Regions from separate parts of the Streptomyces sp. NPDC007164 genome, predicted to be linked through region 1. Evidence: riboswitches for the same ligand, from Rfam matches in the RefSeq annotation. Region 1 holds a riboswitch; each other region holds the start of a gene.
The links. A riboswitch is a leader RNA that binds a small molecule or an ion and turns the genes downstream of it on or off. The one in region 1 is predicted to bind cobalamin.
Positions count from the first base shown of each region.

Region 1 (7,139 bases):
ATCCGTACGGCGTCGGCGAGGGCCGTCCTGGCCTGCCGGGCCAGTTCCGACCGGGGAGGGGTGCCCTCCGGTGGGCGGGGGGCCGGCCTGGTGCGCCGGGTGGTCACGGCCTTGCGAGCGGTGGCAAGGGGTCGCGGGCGGACAAGTCGCAGCCTGGAGTCGCGCGGGTTACGGGACGTCACGGGAGCAGTCTTGCTCCTGACGGCCCGAAAGCCCAAACGGAACCCGAATTCCCGGTGGGGACCAGTGGGACGTGGCCCGGGACCAACCGGCCGATCCCTCGCATCAGGTCACATCAGGGGCGTGAGGAAGCGGCGCAGGGTCTCTTCGTAGTGGGCCGGGTCGGCGTTCCACATCGCCGCATGCGGAGCCTGCTCCACGGTGTGCAGGGCGATCAGGTCCGGGCGTCGGGCGGCGAGGTCGCGGGAGGGCTGCCAGGGGGCGAGCCGGTCGTCTGGCCCGTGGAAGATCAGGGTCGGTACGTGCAGCGCCGGGGCGAGGGAGCCGTCCAGCAGCCGGGCGCCGTGCAGCCCTGTCTGCCCCTCGGCGGCGCGGACGGCGAGCGGCAGCAGGGCGGACGGGACGCCGCGGGCGACGGCCAGGGCGCGCAGCGTGGCGGCCCAGTCCAGCACCGGGGAGTCGAGGACGAGGCCGCAGATCCGGTCGCGCAGCGCGGAGTTGACGGTCGCGAGCAGCGCCATGGAGGCGCCGGTGGACCAGCCGTGCAGGACGACCTTCTCGGCTCCGTACCGCACGGCGAAGCGGATCGCGGCGTCCAGGTCGCGCCATTCGGATTCGCCGAGATGAGCGAGGCCGTCGGGGGAACGCGGGGCTCCGGCGTCGCCGCGGTAGGCCGGATCGAGCACGGGCAGCCGCAGGGCATGCAGGAACCTCATGATGTTCATGGGGTGTTCCCTGGTGGTGCCGAGGCCGTGCACGGTGATGACCCAGGTGTCGCGGGGGCCGGGCACGAACCAGGCGGGCAGGGAGCCGAGTTCGCCGGGGATCTCGACGTCCCGGTGGGCCAGGCCGAGGGCCGAGGACGGGTCGCCGCTGTGCAGTTGCGGGGTGACGCGGACCTTGGCGCCGGTCTCCAGGCTGCCGCGGTCGACGCGTTCCAGCCGGCGGACGACAGTGTCGGGGGCGTGGTGGGCGTGCTCGATCACCGGGCCGACCACGGCGTGGACGTCCTTGCCCGTCAGCCCGTACGTGCCGGGCCGCAGTGCGGTGAAGGAGCGGGTCAGGGTGACCTGCCCGGCCGCCGTGGCGTGCACGGTGAGTCTGCGGTCGGCGGGGAGGGGGCGGCCGGACGGCGCCCTGAGGGCGGCGTCGCTGGCGTACCGGCCGGCCGCGACCGCTGCCGCACCGACGCCGAGGATCGTGGTGACGGCTGCTGCCGTAACTGTTGCCGGGCGCACCGTTTCAGTGTCGTGGCGGGTGCGGAACCCTGCCAGCGGGCGGGGGCCGTCCGGCGGACCGGGGGCGGACAGCCCTGTGCCGTCCGGCGGACCGGGGGCGGACAGCCCTGTGCCATCCGGCGGACCGGCCGGGCTGACCGCCCCGTGGCGGACCGGCCGGGTCAGCCCGGCTGCCCGTACCCCTTGAGGGCCTCCCGCACATCGTCGAGCTGCTCCGGGGAGAGGAGGCTCGGGCTGCGTCCGGGGACGGAGCTCGCGGCGAGCCAGAGCCGGCAGAGCCATTCCAGCTGGGCGGTCCGGCCGTACGCCTGGTCCAGGGTGGCTCCGTAGGTGACGGTCCCGTGGTTCTGGAGCAGGCAGCCCGTGCGGTCGCGCAGCGCGGCGAGCATGTTCACGGCCAGTTCCTCGGTGCCGTAGCGCGCGTAGGCGGCGACGCGGACGGGGCCGCCCAGCATGGCGGCGGCGTAGTGGACCGACGGGATCTCGGGGACCAGGGTGGAGACGGCGGTGGCGTGCACCGCGTGGGTGTGCACGACGGCGGCCGCGTCGGTGTTCCGGTAGACGGCGAGGTGGAGCGGGAGTTCGCTGGTCGGGGCGAGTTCGCCGAGTACGCGGTTGCCCTCCGGATCGACGCCGACGACGTCCTTCGGGCCCAGCCGGTCGTACGGCACTCCGCTCGGCGTGACCAGGATGGTCGTGCCGACCCGGGCCGACACGTTTCCCGACGTCCCGACCACGAGGCCCTCGGCCGCCGTCCGCCGGGCGGTGGCGACGACACCGTCCCAGGCGCGTTCGATCGCGTCCCGCTGCTGATCGCTCATGCGCCGATCCTGTCAGCCGCGGAGGCGGACGGGTATGGGGTCGGCCACAGCCGCGCACCGCGGGAGAGCCGGGCCACGCCTGCCCCGAGGACAAGCGGAATGCAGGGGCTCCGCTTTGGAACACCACAACGCCCTGCTCAGTTCACCTTCCGTTCATTCAGGTTGCCTACGGTCCACATGCCAATGACGTCGAACGATTGCCTGGGTAAATGGAACACATCACGCTGCTACTCGCGATTGTGATCGTGACAGCTCTAGTGTTCGATTTCACGAACGGTTTCCATGACACCGCGAACGCGATGGCGACCACCATCTCGACCGGTGCACTCAGACCGAAGACCGCGGTGGCCATGTCCGCCGTTCTCAATCTCGTCGGCGCGTTCCTGTCGGTGGAGGTCGCCAAGACGATCTCCGGCGGGATCATCAACGAGGACGGGCTGCGGACAGAAGTCATCTTCGCGGCACTCGTCGGCGCCATTCTGTGGAATCTGCTGACCTGGCTGGTCGGACTGCCGTCCAGCTCGTCCCACGCCCTGTTCGGCGGCCTGATCGGCGCGGCCGTGATGTCGGCCGGCTGGTCCTCCGTCAACGGCGGCACCGTCGTCACCAAGGTGCTGCTCCCCGCGGTCGCCGCCCCGATCGTCGCCGGTCTGGCCGCGCTGCTGGCCACCCGGCTGACGTACCGGATCGGCGGCAAGGTCCGCGACGAAGCCCAGCAGAAGGCCACCGCCAAGGGCTACCGGGCCGGCCAGATCGCCTCGGCCGGACTGGTCTCGCTCGCCCACGGCACCAACGACGCGCAGAAGACCATGGGCATCATCACCCTGGCCCTGGTCACCGGCGGCGTCCTGCACCCGGGCTCCAACCCGCCGGTCTGGGTCATCGTCGCCGCCGGCACGGCCATAGCGCTCGGCACCTACCTGGGCGGCTGGCGCATCATCCGCACCATGGGCAGCGGCCTCACCGACCTCAAGCCGCCGCAGGGCTTCGCCGCCCAGACCAGTGCCGCCACGGTCATCCTGGCCTCCTCGCACCTCGGCTTCTCCCTCTCCACCACCCAGTCCTGCTCCGGCGCCGTGATGGGCGCGGGCCTCGGCCGGCAGGGCGGTGTGGTCCGCTGGTCCACCGCCACCCGGATGTTCGTCGCCTGGGGTCTGACCCTGCCGGCCGCCGGTCTGGTCGGCGCGGGCGCGGAGCTCCTCACCAAGCAGGGCACGTGGGGTGTCGTGGTCGTCGCGGCGCTGCTGATCGCGGGCTCCGGTGCCATCTGGCTGCTGTCGCGCCGCAAGCCGGTCGGCCACGGCGACGTCGCCCCGTCGGACGGCGACGCCGAGCCCGCGGGCGTCGTCACCCAGGCAATCGCCGCCGTCAGCCCGCCGCCCACCACGGCCGCGGCCCAGACGCCGGACCTGAACCTCATGACCACCATTCCGGCCCCGGCCGGAACCACCCAGGACCCGGCGCGACCCGCCACCGTCTGAGCCGGCCGACAGGCCGGCCGTCCAAGGCCGTCTAAGGATTCCGCATGAACATCGACTGGGCAGCCCTCGGCTCCGTATTCGGCGTCTCCCTCGTTGTCACCGTCGCGCTGGTGGGCCTCTTCACCCTGGGCATCGTCGGCCTCTCCAAGCAGCCCGAACCGGCGGCGCAGGGCGGCTCCGGCGGCTCGCTGCTGCTGGCCCGCGCCGGCGCGTACGTCTGCTTCGGGCTGTGCGCGGCGGCCGTCGCGTACGGGATCTATCTGATCGTCGCCTGAGACCGGCCGGTCCGGCCGACCGTCGCCCGAGACCGGCCGGTCCGAGCGAATCCCGCGCACGCTCCCCGGTCGGGCCGGACACCTCGGGTGTCCGGCCCGATGTGGGTATCAGCACACTGCGCCGCCGCAGGTCAACGGCAGGTTGACGGGCGTTCGCGGGGCGTGGTGGACTGCCGGAGCCAATTACGGCGACAGCAGAGGAAGCCGGTGCGAATCCGGCGCGGTCCCGCCACTGTCACCGGGGAGCGGTCCCCCAACACCGGAAGTCACGGCTCGCGCGAGCGGGCTGGAAGGCCGGGGGAACCGCGGATCCGGGAGCCAGGAGACTCTCGTCGCCGGTCACGTCGAACCAGGGCGCGGACCCTGAGTGAGGACATATCGCCATGCCTGGCTGCCGTGCGTCCGCTGTTTCGGCGCTCTCGACGAGAGCCGCCCGTCCGAAGGTCCGCCGAGGCGCGACGGCCGGCTGAACCGTGCGAGCCGACCGCATCTTCGCGTACGGCGCCACGGCCGGTCTGATCGGCGATCTGCTGCTCGGTGACCCCCGCCGGGGACACCCGGTCGCCGCGTTCGGGCGGGCCGCGGCGGACGTCGAGCGCCGGCTGTGGCGCGACCACCGCGGCTGGGGCGCGCTGCACACCCTCGTCTGCGCCGGAGGCGCCGCGGGTGGTGCCGCGCTGATCACCCGCGCCGTGCGCCGCAGCCCCGCCGCCTCCGTGGCACTGACCGCCGCCGCCACCTGGTCCGTCGTCGGCGGCACGTCCCTGGGGCGTGAGGCGCGGGCCATCGGCGGCGCCCTGGCCGCCGGTGACATCGAACTGGCCCGCGAGCGGCTGCCGCATCTGTGCGGCCGCGACCCGCACTCCCTGGACGGGCCGCAGATCGCCCGCGCCGTGGTGGAGTCCGTGGCGGAGAACACCTCGGACGCCGTGGTCGGCGCGCTGGTGTGGGGCGCGCTGGCGGGGGTTCCCGGGCTGGCCGGGTTCCGGGCCGTCAACACCCTGGACGCCATGGTCGGGCACCGTTCGCCCCGGCATCTGCGCTACGGCTGGGCCTCGGCCCGCCTCGACGACCTCGCCGGCTGGCCGGGGGCCCGGCTCACGGCCCTGCTCGCCGTCGCCGCCGGGGGGCGGCCGCGGGGAGCGGTCCGCGCCTGGCGGGCCGACGCCGCCAAGCACCCGAGCCCCAACGCGGGCCCGGTGGAGGCCTCGTTCGCGGGTGCGCTCGGCGTACGGCTCGGCGGAACCCTCGCGTACGGCGGCCGGGTCGAGCACCGCCCGGTGCTCAACGGGGAGACGGGCCGGGCCGTGGAGAGTGCGGACATCGAGCGCGCGGTGCGGCTGTCGCGCCGGGTGAGCGCGCTGGCGCTGGGCGTCTGCGTGGCGGGGCGGCTCGGCGCGGCCCTCGCCGCACGGCGGCTCACCGGGCGCCGGACCACCGGGACGGACGTGGCGGGGCCTCGCACCGCAGGACGGAGAAACGCATGAGCGGCGGGCTGCTGGTCGCCGGTACCACTTCCGACGCGGGCAAGAGCGTCGTCACGGCAGGCATCTGCCGCTGGCTCGTGCGCCGAGGGGTGAAGGTGGCGCCCTTCAAGGCGCAGAACATGTCGCTCAACTCGTTCGTCACCCGCGAGGGCGCCGAGATCGGGCGCGCCCAGGCCATGCAGGCCCAGGCCGCCCGCGTGGAGCCGACGGCACTGATGAACCCGGTCCTGCTCAAGCCGGGCAGCGACCGCTCCAGCCAGGTCGTCCTGATGGGCAGGCCGGTCGGCGAGATGAGCGCGCGCGGCTACCACGGGGGCAGGCAGGAGGCACTGCTCTCCACGGTCGTGGACTGCCTGGAGCAGCTCCGGTCCACGTACGACGCGGTGATCTGCGAGGGCGCGGGCAGCCCGGCCGAGATCAACCTGCGGCGCACGGACATCGTGAACATGGGCATCGCCCGGGCGGCACGCTTCCCGGTGGTGGTCGTCGGCGACATCGACCGCGGTGGTGTCTTCGCCTCGTTCTTCGGGACGACGGCGCTGCTCGCCGCGGAGGACCAGTCGCTGATCGCCGGGTATCTCGTCAACAAGTTCCGGGGCGACGTGTCGCTGCTGGAACCGGGGCTCGACATGCTGCGGGACCTCACCGGCCGGCCGACGTACGGAGTGCTGCCCTTCGCCCACGGCCTCGGCATCGACGAGGAGGACGGGCTGCGGGTCTCGCTGCGCGGGGCGGTGCGCGAGTCGGTCGTCGCGCCGCCGCACGGCGAGGACGTGCTGCGGGTCGCGGTGTGCGCGGTGCCGCTGATGTCGAACTTCACCGATGTGGACGCGCTGGCCGCCGAGCCCGGTGTCGTCGTCAGGTTCGTGGACCGCGCCGAGGAACTGTCCGACGCCGACCTGGTCGTGGTGCCGGGCACCCGGGGCACCGTGAAGGCGCTGGCCTGGCTGCGCGAGCGCGGCCTCGCCGACGCGCTGGTGCGGCGGGCGGCCGAGGGCCGGCCGGTCCTCGGCATCTGCGGCGGCTTCCAGCTCCTCGGCGAGCACATCGAGGACGAGGTCGAGTCCCGGGCCGGTCATGTCGACGGCCTGGGGCTGCTGCCCGTACGCATCCGCTTCGACCGGGAGAAGACCCTGGCCCGGCCCGTCGGCCGGGCGCTCGGCGCGCCGGTCGAGGGGTACGAGATCCACCACGGCGTGGCGGAGGTGCTCGGTGGAGAACCGTTCCTCGACGGCTGCCGGGCGGGCGCCGTGTGGGGCACCCACTGGCACGGCTCGCTGGAGAGCGACGAATTCCGCCGCCGCTTCCTGACCGAGGTCGCGCGGGGCGCCGGCCGGCGTTTCGTCCCCGCTCCGGACACCTGTTTCGCGGCGCTGCGCGAGGAACAGCTCGACCGCCTCGGCGATCTCGTCGAGGAACACGCGGACACCGACGCGTTGCTGCGGCTCATCGAGTCGGGCGCGCCGCCGGGGCTCCCCTTCATCGCCCCCGGAGCACCCGGAGCACCCGGAGGACACCGGTGAACGGCGCGGGCCGAGGCCGCCTTTTTCATGACCATTCATTCGCAGGAGGGATCGCCCCGTGAGCACACATTTCCCGTTCACCGCCGTCGTCGGGCAGCAGGACCTGCAACTCGCCCTGCTTCTCAACTCCGTGG
Region 1 covers NZ_JBEYFB010000002.1:57,368-64,506, forward strand. The annotation lists gene ABZ622_RS04765 (hypothetical protein) at 1-107, opposite strand, end outside; gene ABZ622_RS04770 (hypothetical protein) at 291-1,418, opposite strand; gene ABZ622_RS04775 (class II aldolase/adducin family protein) at 1,580-2,239, opposite strand; gene ABZ622_RS04780 (inorganic phosphate transporter) at 2,449-3,720, shown strand; gene ABZ622_RS04785 (hypothetical protein) at 3,765-3,995, shown strand; cobalamin riboswitch at 4,192-4,324, shown strand; gene ABZ622_RS04790 (cobalamin biosynthesis protein) at 4,469-5,482, shown strand; gene ABZ622_RS04795 (cobyric acid synthase) at 5,479-7,005, shown strand; gene ABZ622_RS04800 (putative cobaltochelatase) at 7,064-7,139, shown strand, end outside.

Region 2 (7,139 bases), on a different contig from region 1:
AAGTCCCGTACCAGCACTGGTAGTTGTTCGGGCTCTCGCGGCGCGCGGTGATGACCAGACGGCCCTGGCCGTCGAGTGCCGCGTTGCTGTTGCCGGCCGTGTAGTACTGCCGTTCATGGTTGTTGACGTTGTCGCCGGTCTCGATCTGCCACTTGGCGCCGTCCACGGCGGAGCCCGCCGGGCCGTCGAAGTCGTCGGTGAAGGTGGCCGCAGTGGTGCGGGGCCCGGGTGCGGGCGCTCCGGACGCGAGGGCGGACGAGGCGGAGACGAGAGCGAGCGCGGAGAGCGCGGCCGCCAGCAGGCGGCGGGGAGAGGTCATGGGGGGTCCTTCCCGTGCGGAGTGGGGCGATTGAGTACATGTCATGGCTATGACAAAAGCCCGTTGTGGGGGAGCAGGGAGAGGTCTTGGTTCTCCATGCGATTTAAGAAGTGAACCAAGGTGCTGTCAATACCTTGGTACGGACCACACTTCTTGCACCCAGCCGTGGCCGGTCCGGTCGGGCGCGGCCCGGCATCGCGCGGCACGGCACGGCCCGGGGCGGGCGCCGAACGGGCACCCGCCCCGGGCCGCGGAGCCGTCAGCGCAACCGTCGCCCGGCGGTGCCGGACAGAGTCGCCCGCACCTCGGCGGCCGCCGAGACGAGGTGCTCCAACGAGGCACGCACCTCCGGCCAGCCCCGGGTCTTCAGGCCGCAGTCGGGATTGACCCACAGCCGCTCGGCGGGAATCGCTTCGAGGCCCTTGCGCAGCAGGGCGGCCACCTCCTCGCCGCCCGGCACCCGGGGCGAGTGGATGTCGTACACGCCGGGGCCGACCTCCCTCGGGTAGCCCGCCGACGCCAGCTCGTCGGCCACCCGCATGTGCGAGCGGGCCGCCTCCAGGCTGATCACATCCGCGTCCAGATCGTCGATCGCCCGGATGATGTCGCCGAATTCCGCGTAGCACATGTGTGTGTGGATCTGGGTGTCCGGGCGTACGCCGCCGGTGGCCAGCCGGAACGCCTCGGTGGCCCAGGCCAGATGACCGGCGCGGTCGGCAGACCGCAGCGGCAGCGTCTCGCGCAGGGCGGGCTCGTCCACCTGGATCACCGAACTGCCCGCCGATTCAAGGTCGTTCACCTCGTCCCGCAGCGCGAGGGCGATCTGACGCGCGGTGTCGCCGAGCGGCTGGTCGTCGCGGACGAAGGACCAGGCGAGCATGGTGACGGGGCCGGTGAGCATGCCCTTGACCGGCCGGCCGGTGAGCGACTGCGCGTACGTCGTCCAGCGGACCGTCATCGGCTCCGGGCGCGAGATGTCCCCGGTCAGGATCGGCGGCCGCACATACCGAGTGCCGTACGACTGGACCCAGCCGTGCCGGGTGGTGAGGCAGCCGGTGAGCCGCTCGGCGAAGTACTGCACCATGTCGTTGCGTTCCGGCTCGCCGTGCACCAGTACATCGATGCCCGCCGCCTCCTGGAAGGTGATCACTTCCTGGATCTCGGCCTCGATGCGTTTGTCGTACGCGGCCGCGTCGATGTGTCCTGCCGTCAGATCGGCTCGTGCGGTGCGCAGTTGGGGCGTCTGCGGGAACGACCCGATCGTGGTCGTCGGCAGCGGCGGAAGCCGGAGGCGGTCGCGCTGGGCCACCGCCCGCTGCGGATAGGGCAGTTCACGGCGCGCGTCGGCCTCCGTGACGGCCGCGGTGCGGGCCCGTACCGCCGGATCATGGGTGATCGCGGAGCCTGCCCGGGAAGCCAGATCGGCCCGGTTGGCGGCGAGTTCGGCGGCGATCGAGGCGGTGCCCCGGGCGAGCCCCCTGGCGAGGGTGGCGATCTCGGCCGACTTCTGCCGGGCGAAGGCCAGCCAGCGCCCCACCTGTGGGTCGATGTCGCGCTCGGCGGCCAGGTCGAGGGGCACATGCAGCAGTGAGCAGGAGGCCGCCACATCGACCCGTCCGGCCAGACCGAGCAGGGTGCCGAGGGTGGCCAGGGACTGCTGGAGGTCGTTGATCCACACGTTGCGGCCGTCGACGACCCCGGCGACCAGCCGCCTGCCCGGCAGACCGCCGACCCCGGCGAGATCCCGCAGATTGGCGGCTGCCGGACCGGTGAAGTCCATCGCGAGACCCTCGACCGGAGACTTCGCCAGTACGGCGAGTGCGTCACCGAGCCGGTCGAAGTACGAGGCGACCAGAAGCCGCGGCCGGTCGGCGAGCGCACCGAGATCGCGGTAGGCGCGGGCGACGGCGTTCAGCTCCGCGGGGGAACGGTCCTGCACCAGCGCGGGCTCGTCGAGCTGAACCCACCGGGCACCGGCCGCACGCAGATCGGCCAGCACCTCGGCGTACACCGGCAGCAGCCGGTCGAGCAGGGTCAGCGGTTCGAAGTCGGCGGCGACACCGGGAGCGGGCTTGGCCAGCAGCAGATAGGTCACCGGACCCACCAGCACCGGCCTGGCGTCGTGCCCGAGCGCCAGCGCCTCCCCGAACTCCTGGACCTGCTTGGTGGAGTCGGCGGCGAAGACGGTGTCGGGGCCGAGCTCCGGCACCAGGTAGTGGTAATTCGTGTCGAACCATTTGGTCATTTCGAGGGGCGCCACGTCCTGCGTACCGCGCGCCATCGCGAAATAGCCGTCCAGCGCGTCGGTCGCGACGGCTTCACGGTGCCGGACGGGCACGGCACCGACCATCACGCTGGTGTCCAGCACATGGTCGTAGTACGAGAAATCGCCGGTCGGGACCTCGTGGATGCCGTCCTCGGCGAGCCGTTGCCAGTTGGCGCGGCGCAGTTCCTCGGCGGTCTCCCGGAGGGCGGCGGCGGTGACGCGGCCCTTCCAGTACCCCTCGACGGCCTTCTTCAGCTCCCGGTCGCCCCCTTGGCGGGGGTAGCCGTACACGGTGGCCCGGGCTGCCGCGGCTGCGGACTCGGTGGTCACGTGACTCTCCTTCGCGAGCGTGTCCTGGTGCGACCCCGGGACGGATCGCAGGCGCGAAGGGATGACGGACCGGGCGGATCCGCGGCGTCGTGCCGACGCGCGTGACCTGCCCGATATGTACGCCGACCCGCCCACGAGGTCACCGGGATCACCGTGCGCGTCCGACGCGCACGGGCAGTGGCAGGTCTTCGGACTCGCGGGCGCGTCTCGCGTACGAGACACCTACTGGCCGTCGCTTCCCGGACCCGTCGGGTCCAGTGCTCGATGACGGCGGTCGTTCCCACTCACCGCTGCGGGGCAGTCCCGGATTCCCACCGGGTTCCCTCTTGCGACGCGCCTGCCTGACTGACAGGGCGAACCAGCTGCACCCACCACCATAGGGGGTCCGCTCCGGATCCTGGACAGTGAATTCGGATCGGCAGGATCGGCAAGGCGGGCAGGATGGCATCGGCGGGCCGGCCGGCCGTATCGGAGCGGACCGGATCGGCCGGATCAGACGGCGGGGCCGGGCGCGGGGGACAACTGCTGCCCGCACCGCAGGTTCCACCGGCCGGAACGGCCGCTGAGCGCGGTCAGTGTCAGCGGGGCGACGTCCAGCCGCCAGAACGCCTCCACCGGCAGTGCGAGTGCCCCGACGACCACCGCCCGGACCACCGCCGGCTCGACGACCGCCAGCACGCGGCGGCCCCCGCCGTCCTCGGCTGATTCCAGCGCCGCCAGCCAGCGTCCGGTCCGGGCGCGGAGTTCGAGCAGGGACTCGCCGCCGTGCGGAGCCGCCGAAGGGTCGGTCAGCCAGGCCGAAACAGCCGCCGGCTCGGCCGCGCTCACCGCCGCCAGCCGCCGGCCGCTCCACCGGCCCATGTCCCAGTCGCGGACGGCCGGTTCGGGCCCGGCCCGCAGCCCCAGCGCGTCGGCCGTCCCGGCGCATCGTCCGGACGGCCCGCGCAGATACCGGTCGGCGTCGGGCACCCCTGCCGCGACGGCCCCCGCTCGGCGGATTCCTGCCGCGTCCAGTGGCGCGTCACCGTCGAAACGGGCCTCGCGCAGCGCGGCGTTGATCGCCGGTGAGATCAACATCACCTGAACCGTCATGACCCGGTCAACTCCCTGAACTCCGGCCCCTTGGTGCGCCCACCATGGCATCCGACCGGTCGGGCCCGGTCACCGGCACCATGGCGGCACTTGTCCCCAAGCGGTATGGTCACGGCGAACATGACGTAGGTGTGACGGAAGTCCGGTGAGAATCCGGCACGGTCGCGCCACTGTGAACCCGCACCTGTGCGGGAAGTCAGACCCAGCACCCACGTCTCAGGCACCACGATCGGGACGCGTGTTCCCCAGGAGGTTCTGTCATGGCACAGACTGCTGCCCCCGCCACCGCCATTCCGGCGATCACCCCCATCTCCCTGAAGGCCATCGCCCCCTGGGCGGTCTTCTTCGGCATCCTCATGCTCGTACTGCTGTACTTCGTCGGCGCCGAGCAGGGCGCCACCGCGGTCATCTCCGGCGAAGGTGTCCACGAGTGGGTCCACGACGGCCGCCACCTCCTCGGTTTCCCCTGCCACTGACGTACCGTCCGATCCTGGGGAAACCTCATGAACTCCATATCTGTCAGAGCCCTGCTCGTCCGCGGCATGCTGGCCGGCCTCGCCGCGGGCGTACTCGCACTGCTGGTCGCCTACTTCCTCGGTGAGTCGCGTGTGGACGCGGCCATCGCCCTGGAGGAAGCGCACAGCCACCACCATGACGGCGGCGAGGAACTGGTCAGCCGCACCATGCAGTCCACGGCCGGCCTCGCCACCGGTGTACTGGTCTTCGGCGTCGCCATCGGCGGCATCGCCGCCCTCGTCTTCTGCTACGCCCTCGGCCGGATCGGCAGGTTCGGCCCCCGGGCCACGGCCGCGCTGATCGCGGGTGCGGCACTGCTGACGGTGTACGTCGTCCCGTTCCTGAAGTACCCGGCCAACCCGCCGGCCGTCGGCAACCCCGACACCATCGGCTCGCGTACCGGACTCTTCTTCCTGATGGTCGCCCTCAGCGTGCTGCTGGCCGTCGCCGCCGTCATCCTCGGCAAACGGCTGGCTCCCCGACTGGGCAACTGGAACGCGACGATCACGGCATCCGCCGCGTACGTCCTGGTGATCGGGCTCGCCTACGCGTTCCTGCCCTCGTACAACGAAGTCGGCAAGGACTTCCCGGCCTCCCTGCTCTGGGAGTTCCGGCTGAGCACCCTCGCCGTGCAGACCACCCTCTGGGTGACCTTCGGGCTCCTCTTCGGCCATCTGACGGACCGGCTGCTCGTACCGAGGACCGGAACGGTCACCACCGGAAGCGGCGGCGCGAAGCGCCCGGCCACCGCGGCCGGCTGACCGGCACCCGACACGCGGGCCGACGACCGGAACCCCGCCGGGACCTCCCGGCGGGGTTCCGGTCGTCGGCACCGGCTCACTCCTCGGGCTGCGGGCCCCAGTCGGTCCGGTAGTACTTCAGCCGCTCGTCCTGCTTCTCCAGACGCATGCCGACGGCTTCCATGACGCGCTGGGACGCGATGTTGTCCAGGTCGGTGTCACCGTGCACACGACGCACCCCCTGCTCACGGGCGAACAGCAGCAGGGCGCGCAACGCCTCGGAGGCGTAACCCATCCCCTGCGCCGAGGGGACGAGGCCGTAGCCGATCGTGACGTCCCCGTCCTCGTCCGGCGCGCCGTGGAATCCCATCCCGCCGATCACGAGTCCGTCCGTGCGGCGACGTATCTCGTACGAACAGAAGGGGCTCGGATCTCCGGTCGTCGCACAGGTCTCCAGGAAGCGCCGGGCCGCGGCGGTCTCCCCGGGTGACGGATAGCCGGGCGACCAGCGGGCCCCGTCACCGGGCGTGCCGGAGATCAACCGCAGGGCGTCGGAGCCGTTCATCGGGCGGAGCAGGAGGCGAGGGGTCTCAAGGTCGGTCATGAGCGAGTGAACTATCACGCGGGACGGGCGCACGGCATCCGAAAATCGGCCGGGCGGCAGCCGACGGCGTCGATGCCGATGTGCATACGACGCCGCAGCGGCCGCCCGCACCGTGCCCCTTCCGGACTCATGTGCCCGACGGCCCCTGAGTGCCCGCCCCGTCCGGAGCGAAGTCGAAGTCCCCGGAGAACGCCGCGGCCATCCGCAGATGACCGGCCGCCTCCGCGCTCCGCCCCTGGCGCTCAAGGGTGCGGCCGAGCATCAGCCGCGCGTAGTGCTCGACCGGGTCGCGCTCCAGCACCGCCCGCAGCTCCGTCTCGGCCCTGCCGAGCCGCGCCGAGTGGTAGTAGGTACGGGCCAGCAGCAGACGCGGCGACACCTGCTCCGGGACCTCCTCGACCAGCCCCTCCAGGATCCGGGCCGCGCTCATGTACTCCTTGGCCTCGAAGAACATCTGCGCACGGTCCCAGCGGTCGGCAGTTGTGCCGAACTCGTAGTAGGTGTCGCTCACTTGACCTCCTCAGTCACGGACCGTGCCGGGGTCTGCCCCGCTCCGTCCAACCGGTGGCCGAGCCGCTGCTCAACCACCCTGTGACTGCCCCAACGGCGCATGATGATTGAATATTCCACTAAATTATCGGCGTGGGTACCGGCACTCCCGGACCCGCTCAGGAATAGGTTGAGCGCCATGAGCAATCTCGATCGCCAGGCCGCACTCTCCGTCTGTGGAGGACGGGGTTTTGTCGTCGCCGAGCCCGTGCGTGAACTTCTCACCCCCCGCCACGTCCGGCTGGGCGAGTCCACCGAGGTCCGCAGACTGCTGCCCAACCTGGGCCGCCGGATGGTCGGCGCCTGGGCCTTCGTCGATCATTACGGTCCCGACGACATCGCGGACGAACCCGGGATGCAGGTGCCGCCGCACCCCCACATGGGCCTGCAGACAGTCAGCTGGCTGCACGACGGCGAGGTTCTGCACCGGGACAGTGTCGGCAGTCTGCGCACGATCCGCCCGCGCGAACTGGGGCTGATGACCTCCGGCCGGGCCATCAGCCACTCCGAGGAGAGCCCGAAGTCCCACGCGAGGTTCCTGCACGGCGCCCAGCTCTGGGTCGCACTGCCGTCCGCCCACCGCCACGTCGAGCCCCACTTCCAGCACCACGCCGACCTGCCGACCGTCTCCGCCCCGGGCCTCACCGCCACCCTGATCCTGGGCGAGCTCGACGGCACCATCTCGCCCGGTACCGCGTACACCCCGATCGTCGGCGCCGACCT
Region 2 covers NZ_JBEYFB010000028.1:5,371-12,509, reverse strand. The annotation lists gene ABZ622_RS28200 (glycoside hydrolase family 16 protein) at 1-319, opposite strand, end outside; gene metE (5-methyltetrahydropteroyltriglutamate--homocysteine S-methyltransferase) at 579-2,915, opposite strand; cobalamin riboswitch at 3,077-3,293, opposite strand; gene ABZ622_RS28190 (histidine phosphatase family protein) at 3,408-4,007, opposite strand; adenosylcobalamin (AdoCbl) riboswitch at 4,117-4,264, shown strand; gene ABZ622_RS28185 (CbtB-domain containing protein) at 4,268-4,483, shown strand; gene ABZ622_RS28180 (CbtA family protein) at 4,511-5,284, shown strand; gene ABZ622_RS28175 (GNAT family N-acetyltransferase) at 5,361-5,867, opposite strand; gene ABZ622_RS28170 (tetratricopeptide repeat protein) at 5,995-6,378, opposite strand; gene ABZ622_RS28165 (pirin family protein) at 6,556-7,139, shown strand, end outside.
Region 2: linked by a shared signal. The riboswitch ahead of ABZ622_RS28185 (CbtB-domain containing protein) and the one ahead of ABZ622_RS04790 (cobalamin biosynthesis protein) in region 1 are both predicted to bind cobalamin.

Region 3 (7,139 bases), on a different contig from region 1:
GCACCTGGTGGGCGTGCGGGCCCCGCTGCCGGTCGGCGTCGGGGCCGCTGCCCTCGTGCTGGGACACGGAGGCGACCGGGCCGAGGGAACCGTCCGCGAGCACGGGCAGGACGCTCACGCTGCCGGAGTTGTAGTTGGCGGTGAGCAGATGGCCGCCCGCGAGCGCGAGATGGGTCGGGCCGTCGCCGTCCACCAGCCGGATACCGCCGAGCGGCTGCGGTACGTCGCCGCTGACGTCCAGGGCGGCTGCCGCACCGGGCTCGGTCTCACTGACCGCGTAGAGCGCGCCGCCGCCCGGCCCCGGACCGTGGCCCAGGGCGAGGAATGAAGGATCGGGGACCGTGTCCGTGGTGCCGAGGACGGTCAGCGCCCCGGTCTCCCGGTCCACGGCGGCGACGGTGATTCCCCGTCCGCCCGCCGAGGTGAACGACCCGATGAATGCCCGTACCGCGCCGTCGTCGCTGCCCGTCGCACTGTCCGTCACCGCAATGCCCCTCTCGGCCGACCGATCACGACGGCCCGTGCCGTCGTGATCTTCCGGGGCGACGGTAGCAGTCGGCTATCAGGTCCAGACCAGTGCCTCGGCTGCCGGGGCCGCGCGGGGAACACGTCCGAGGGCGTTTCACACCGGTCAGCGGCGCCCGCGGGTGGCTGTGCGGTGAGGCCGGCGAGCGCCCGTTTCGGGCCGTGCGGACGCGACGGCTCAGGTGCCGGCCGGAAGGTGGCCGGACCTCCGGAGGGGAACGGCAAGTTCGAGCAGGGCCCGTTCCAGCGCATGGAGGTGGGCGAGGTGGGCGTGCACCGGTTCGGCGCCCGCGGGCTCCGGGGCCGTCGCGCGGTCGAGTCGCAGGTCCCGCCCGACGGTCGGCGCGTCGGTGAGGGCCTCGACGGCAGCCTCCACACGCCAGCAGGCCGCGGCGAGCCGGACATCGTGCGAGGCCTCCGGATCGGCGGCGACGGAGGCCAGGCCGCGCACCTCGCGTGCGCAGTCGTCGAGCAGTGCGAGCACCTGCCGCGCCCGTCGCTTGCGGGCCTTCATCGGGTTGAGCGGATGCACCAGCGGCGCGAGCGACAAGCGCACCCGGCCGAGGATCGCCTCCAGTTCGGCGACGTGCCTGGGCGGGTCGGCGGCCTCGCTCCCGGCGAGCCGGGCGGCGGCCTCGGCCGTGCAGGTGTGTACGCACCGCAGCGCCCGCTCCACCCACGCCTCGGTCACCGCATGTGTGGTCACCGGCAGCACGAACAGCACCGCCAGTACGGCACCGAGCGCCCCGGCCGCCGTCTCGGTCACCCGCAGCACGAGCAGATCCGTGTCGAGCACGCCGAGCAGCCCGTACAGCATGCTCGCCATCACGGTCACGGCCAGCATCATCCAGGTATAGGAGACAGCGGCGGTATAGAAGATTCCGAACACCCCCATCGCCACCACCACGGCGGCCACGACCGGCTCGTGGTGCAGCGGCACGGCCACGGCGAAGCCCAGCCCGATCCCGAGCACCGTTCCCAAGAAGCGTCTGAACCCGCGCACGACGGCCTCGCCCCGCGAGGTCGTGGCCACGAACACCCACCAGGTGGCGCCGACCGCCCAGTACCAGCGCTGGTCGGAGAGCAGTTGCCCCACCGCGAGCGCGAAGCCCGCCCCCAGTGCCGCCTGCACGGCCTGCCGTGTGGTGATCCGGCCGAGCCCGCTCGCCCCCGAGGGCAGGGCGACTGCCACGGGTACCGCGAGCCTCCGCTCGTAGCACCACACCCCGAACCGCACCACCGACGACGCGACGAGCGACAGCAGCACGGCCGCGTACAGCTCGGGCAGTTGGCCGGGCACGGTGTGCAGGAACTGGGCGGAGAAATAGGCCATGAAGCCGAACACGCCCAGCGAGTGCCCGCGAGGTCCCCACCGCCGCGCGTACACCCCCGCCCCCACGACGGCGAGGAACGCCAGGTCGCGTGCGACGGGCACATCGTGCAGCACGGCGGCGAGCGTGAGCACCGGGAGACCGACGACGGGGAGAAACGCGGTCGTGACCGCCTGCCCACGCACCGTCGGGTCGGTCACCGTGAACAGTGCGAGCAGCGCGGCCAGGCCACCGGTGATGGCCGCCACCAGCGAGTGCCCGGACGCCCCGCACAACGCGACGGCGAGCCCGATGCCGAGCACGGCCCGGGACGCGAACCGCAGCCGCATCCGCCCCGGATCGTGTGCGACGAACGCCCTCTTCAGCAAGTTGTCCTGCCCCTTTCACACATGGACCAGCGCATTTCACACCTGGACCAGCGCGGACACGAGAAAGGCGCCGCAGAGATCCCGGGGGAACCCGCAGCGCCATTGACAGCCCCATCTCAGCATCTGGGGGGCTAGTGGTTCAAATGAAGCCCGCCCCTCTGGGCCAATGGCCCACAATGGCTTGACCTCGCCCGGCCGCATCCGAGCCAACGGACCACCTTCACGTGACACCGGCGCGCACGGCAGGCCCCCTGGCCCTCCACCCGCTCACTGCGACTTCCGCTGCCGGACCCCGGGCGGAACCCGTCCGCAGTGCCGGTCGTCGTCGTGGACGTCGGTGTCCGGGGCCGGCCGAGGCCGTCGCCGCATGGGCCGGGACCTGCCGGAATACGCGGTCTGACAGTATGGGCTCCGCAAACTCAGGCGACGCGCGTCAGGAAACCGGTGTGAATCCGGTACGGTCCCGCCACTGTGACCGGGCTGAACAGCAGCCCGGAAGCCAGATACTGGCCGCGCCGCCTTCTCGTACTACCCAGGGGACGAGGACATCCCCGGGAAAGGCTCGGCCATGCCCCGAATCCGCCGTGTACCGCTCGCGCTCATACCACTGCTCCTGCTGCCGCTCACCGGCTGCGGCTCCGGCACGGACGGCGAGAACAAGGCAATGGCCGCACCGGCCGCCGACGGTTTTCCCTACACGGTCACCAACTGCGGTACGAGGACGACCTTCGACGCCCCGCCGGAGCGGGTCGTCACCATGAACCAGCACGTCACCGAGATCATGCTGGCCCTCGGGCTCCAGGACCGGCTGGCCGGTACCGCCTACCTGGACGACAGCGTCCTGCCGGAGTACCGGTCCGCGTACGCCGGGACCAAGGTGCTCGCGAAGGAGTACCCCTCCAAGGAGGTGCTGCTCGGCGCCGGCCCCGACTTCGTCTACGGCGGGTACAGCAGCGCCTTCGACGAGGCCAGGGGCCAGGACCGGGCAGGGCTCCAGAAGGACGGCATCAACACCCGGCTGAACATCGAGAACTGCACCAGGGGCAAGGTCGGTATCGATCAGCTCGCCACCGAGATCACCCAGGTCGCCAGGACCTTCGGCGTGCCGGAGCGCGGCAGGAAGCTGATCGCCGAGGAGCGGCGGAAGATCACGGCGGTCGAGGAGAAGCTCAAGGGCGCCTCACGTCCCTCGGTGTTCGTGTACGACTCCGGCGACAGCTCCGCGTTCACCGCGGGCGGCAAAGGCATCGGCAACGAGATCGTCCGGCTCGCCGGGGGCAGGAACGTCTTCACGGACCTCGACGCCACCTTCGGCGACGTGGCCTGGGAGCAGGTCATCAAGCGCAAGCCCGAGGTGGTCGTGATCTACGACTACGGAGGCACCACGGTGGCGGCCAAGAAGAAGCGGCTGCTGAACGATCCGGCGCTCGCGGACGTGCCGGCGATCAGGAACAAGAAGTTCGCGGTGCTCCCGCTGTCCTCGGCCGTGCTCGGTGTCCGGGTCGCCGACGCCGTACAGGACCTGGCCGGGCAGCTGCACCCCGGCACCCCGTGAGCGCGGAGTCCGCCCGCTCCGGCCCGAAGTCCGTCCTGCGCTCGACCCCCGTCGTGATCGGCGTCCTCACGGTGCTGCTGCTCATGGCGGCGGTGGCCGGTCTGGTGCTGGGCCCGGTACGGATTCCGCCGGGCGAGGTGCTGAGTACGGTCCTGGGCGGTGAACGCACCGGTGCGTACCCGACGATCGTGTGGGAGGTACGACTGCCCAGGGTGCTGCTCGGAGCCGTCGTCGGCGCCGGGCTGGCCCTGTCGGGCACGGTGCTCCAGGCGCTGGTGCGCAATCCGTTGGCCGATCCGTTTCTGCTGGGCGCCTCGTCCGGGGCGTCGGCGGGCGCCGCCGCGGTCGTCGTGCTGGGAGTCGGAGCCGGGGTGGCCACCGACGTCGCGCTGCCCGTTGCCGCGTTCGCCGGGTCCATGGCCGCGCTGGTCGCCGTCTACGCGATGGCCCGGCGGGGCGGCACCATGACAACGGGCCGGCTGATTCTGGCCGGGGTGGCGATCCAGTACGTACTGTCCGCGGTCACCAGCCTGATCCTGGTGCTGTCCTCCCGGGCCGAGCATGTGCGGGCGATCCTGTTCTGGACCCTGGGCGGGCTGGGCGGTGCCCGGTGGGACCAACTTGCCCTGCCCGCCGCGGTATTGGGCATCGGTGCCGTCCTCCTGATCAGCCTGGCCCGGCCGCTGGATCTGCTGCTGACCGGGGAGGAAGGGGCCCGCAGCCTCGGCCTGGACCCCGGACGTTTCCGGGGCGGGGTCTTCGTGCTGGTGTCACTGATCATCGGCGTGCTGGTTGCCTACAGCGGGGCGATCGGCTTCGTCGGCCTGATGATTCCGCACGCCGCCCGGCTGATCGTCGGCGCGTCCCACCGCAGACTGCTGCCGGTGACCGCGCTCGGCGGGGCCGTCTTCCTGCTGCTGGCCGATCTGCTGGCGCGGACCGTGGCAGCCCCGGCAGAGATTCCCGCCGGGGTGGTCACCGCCCTGGTGGGCGGCCCGTTCTTCCTCTGGCTGCTGCGCCGCTCCACCCGTACCGAAGGGATCACCGGATGAGCCGGGCACCGTCCCCGACGGCGCTCGCCGCCGACGGGATCAGCTACGAGGTGGCCGGCCGCACGCTGCTCGACGCGGTCACGCTGGACGCCGCCCCCGGCGAGACGGTGGGGCTGGTCGGACCGAACGGCAGCGGCAAGACCACCTTCCTGCGCTGTGTGTACGGCGCGCTGCACCCCGCGTCGGGCCGGGTTCTGCTGGACGGGGCGGACGCCGCGACCCTCGGGGTGAAGGAACGGGCGCGCCGCGTCGCCGTCGTACCGCAGGACAGCCCCGGCACCTTCGGTCTGACCGTACGTCAGATCGTGGCGATGGGCCGAAGCCCGCACAAACGGTTCTGGGAGCAGGACTACGCCGACGACGCCCGCCGCATCGACCAGGCGCTCCGGCGCGTCGGCGCGGCGCCCCTGGCCGGCCGGCGGTTCGAGGAACTGTCCGGCGGGGAGCGGCAACGGGCCCTGATCGCCCGCGCCCTGGTCCAGGAGCCGGGGCTGCTGGCGCTCGACGAACCCACCAACCATCTGGACATCCGCTACCAGTTGGAGATCCTCGGCCTGGTGAGAACGCTGGGCACCACCAATCTGCTGGTGCTGCACGACCTCAACCTGGCCGCTTCCTACTGCGACCGGCTGTTCGTCCTCAGCGCCGGACGGCTGGTGGCCTCCGGCTCCCCGCACGCGGTGCTGACGGAAGAGCTGCTGGCCGAGGTCTACGGGATACGGTCCCGGATCGGCGTCCACCCGGTCACCGGCTCCCCGAACGTCGTCTACCTCCCGCTGTCATGAGCGACGACGTTTCCCCCGCATGGGCGCCGTTGCGGCACGGGCCACGCTGGCAGGTCACCGTGGGCGAACCGTCGGCGAGCGAGGCGGGGCAGTGGCTGGCAGCCGACCGGCTGGCCGATCCGGCGGGCGCGGAGCTGTCCGTGCTGCTGGAGCGCGAGCGCACCGGCAGCGGCCACCGCACCGGTCATGCGGCCGCGCTGACCCTGATGGCGGTGTACGCGGGCTGGGTCACGGCCGCCGCAGTGCTCCACTGGGCGCTGTACGACGAGGTCCCGGACATGAGGTCCGGCAATGTCCTGGTGCGCCCCGCCGCGCACGGGATCGGCGGGGTCAGGGTGCGCCGGGCCCGGTTGCTGGTGCCCCGGGCCGGGGAGGACTCCGTACGGCTGCTGCACCGCATCGTGCTCGACGGACATCTGCTGCCCCTCGCCGATGCGCTGCAATGCCGTACCCGTGCCGGGGCCAGGCAGTTGAGCGGCGGTATCGCCCATGGCTGCGCCACGGCGCTGTGCGCGTACGGCGACCGGGTGGATCTGCTGGCCGCCCGCTGGCGGCAGTTCGTGGACACCGCACCCGGCCGACTGGCGACGCTGGGCGAGGTGGTCCGGGTCCGGCGAGCGCCGGACGGTCCGGAGCGGCTGGTCTATCTGCGCAACACCTGCTGTCTGTACTACACGAGTGCGGAGGCGGTGCGCTGTGCGAGCTGTTGTCTGACAAGCCGCGAGGAGCGGCTGCGGGCCTACGCGAGGCCGAAGTAGCACCGGCCGGCTCCGGGGAGCCCGGACGCCGGAACGGCGAGACCATGGCGTGGGTGAGGGCGTTCAGCGCCTCGGGGCGGTTGAGGGTGAGGTAGGCCGCACGGCCCTCGGTGCGCAGCAGTACCGGGCTGCTGGAAGGGGTCGTCATCGGACGGCCTCCATCAGTTCCCGGGCCACGATGACACGCATGATCTCGTTCGTTCCTTCCAGGATCCGGTGCACCCGCAGGTCGCGGACGATCTTCTCGATGCCGTACTCGCTCAGGTAGCCGTAGCCACCGTGGAGTTGCAGTGCGCGGCCGGCGACGGAGTATCCGGTGTCGGTGGCGAACCGCTTGGCCATCGCGCAGAGCCCGGCTCCCGCGGGGCTGCCGTCGTCGAGCGCCTCGGCGGCCTGCCGGACCAGGGCACGGGCGGCCTCGAGTTCGGTGGCCATGTCCGCGAGCCGGAACTGAAGTGCCTGGGCGTCCAGGAGCGAAGCGCCGAACGCGCGCGACCGGGGGCCGCCGGTCTCGACGACGCGTACGCCGTCGGCCCCGGACCGGCGGTGCGCAAGGTTCTATTGCTCCGGTCGAGAGGGCTCAATGGAGCCGGGGCGGCTTCGCGGGCCGGGTGACGGGGGCCGAGGAAGGCCGCGTGGCCGGCTCCCCCGGGTGCGGGATGCGTGGCCCGGGTCCAGCCCGCCCGCTCGCAGAAGGCGACCGCCTCGCATGCGGCGACGGAGGTCAGCAGCCGGCAACGGCCGTCGACCCGGTCCTCGGTCACG
Region 3 covers NZ_JBEYFB010000005.1:228,912-236,050, reverse strand. The annotation lists gene ABZ622_RS11240 (lactonase family protein) at 1-484, opposite strand, end outside; gene ABZ622_RS11235 (FUSC family protein) at 704-2,224, opposite strand; cobalamin riboswitch at 2,629-2,754, shown strand; gene ABZ622_RS11230 (ABC transporter substrate-binding protein) at 2,793-3,779, shown strand; gene ABZ622_RS11225 (iron ABC transporter permease) at 3,863-4,831, shown strand; gene ABZ622_RS11220 (ABC transporter ATP-binding protein) at 4,828-5,616, shown strand; gene ABZ622_RS11215 ((2Fe-2S)-binding protein) at 5,613-6,374, shown strand; partial or broken gene ABZ622_RS11210 (acyl-CoA dehydrogenase family protein) at 6,519-6,869, opposite strand.
Region 3: linked by a shared signal. The riboswitch ahead of ABZ622_RS11230 (ABC transporter substrate-binding protein) and the one ahead of ABZ622_RS04790 (cobalamin biosynthesis protein) in region 1 are both predicted to bind cobalamin.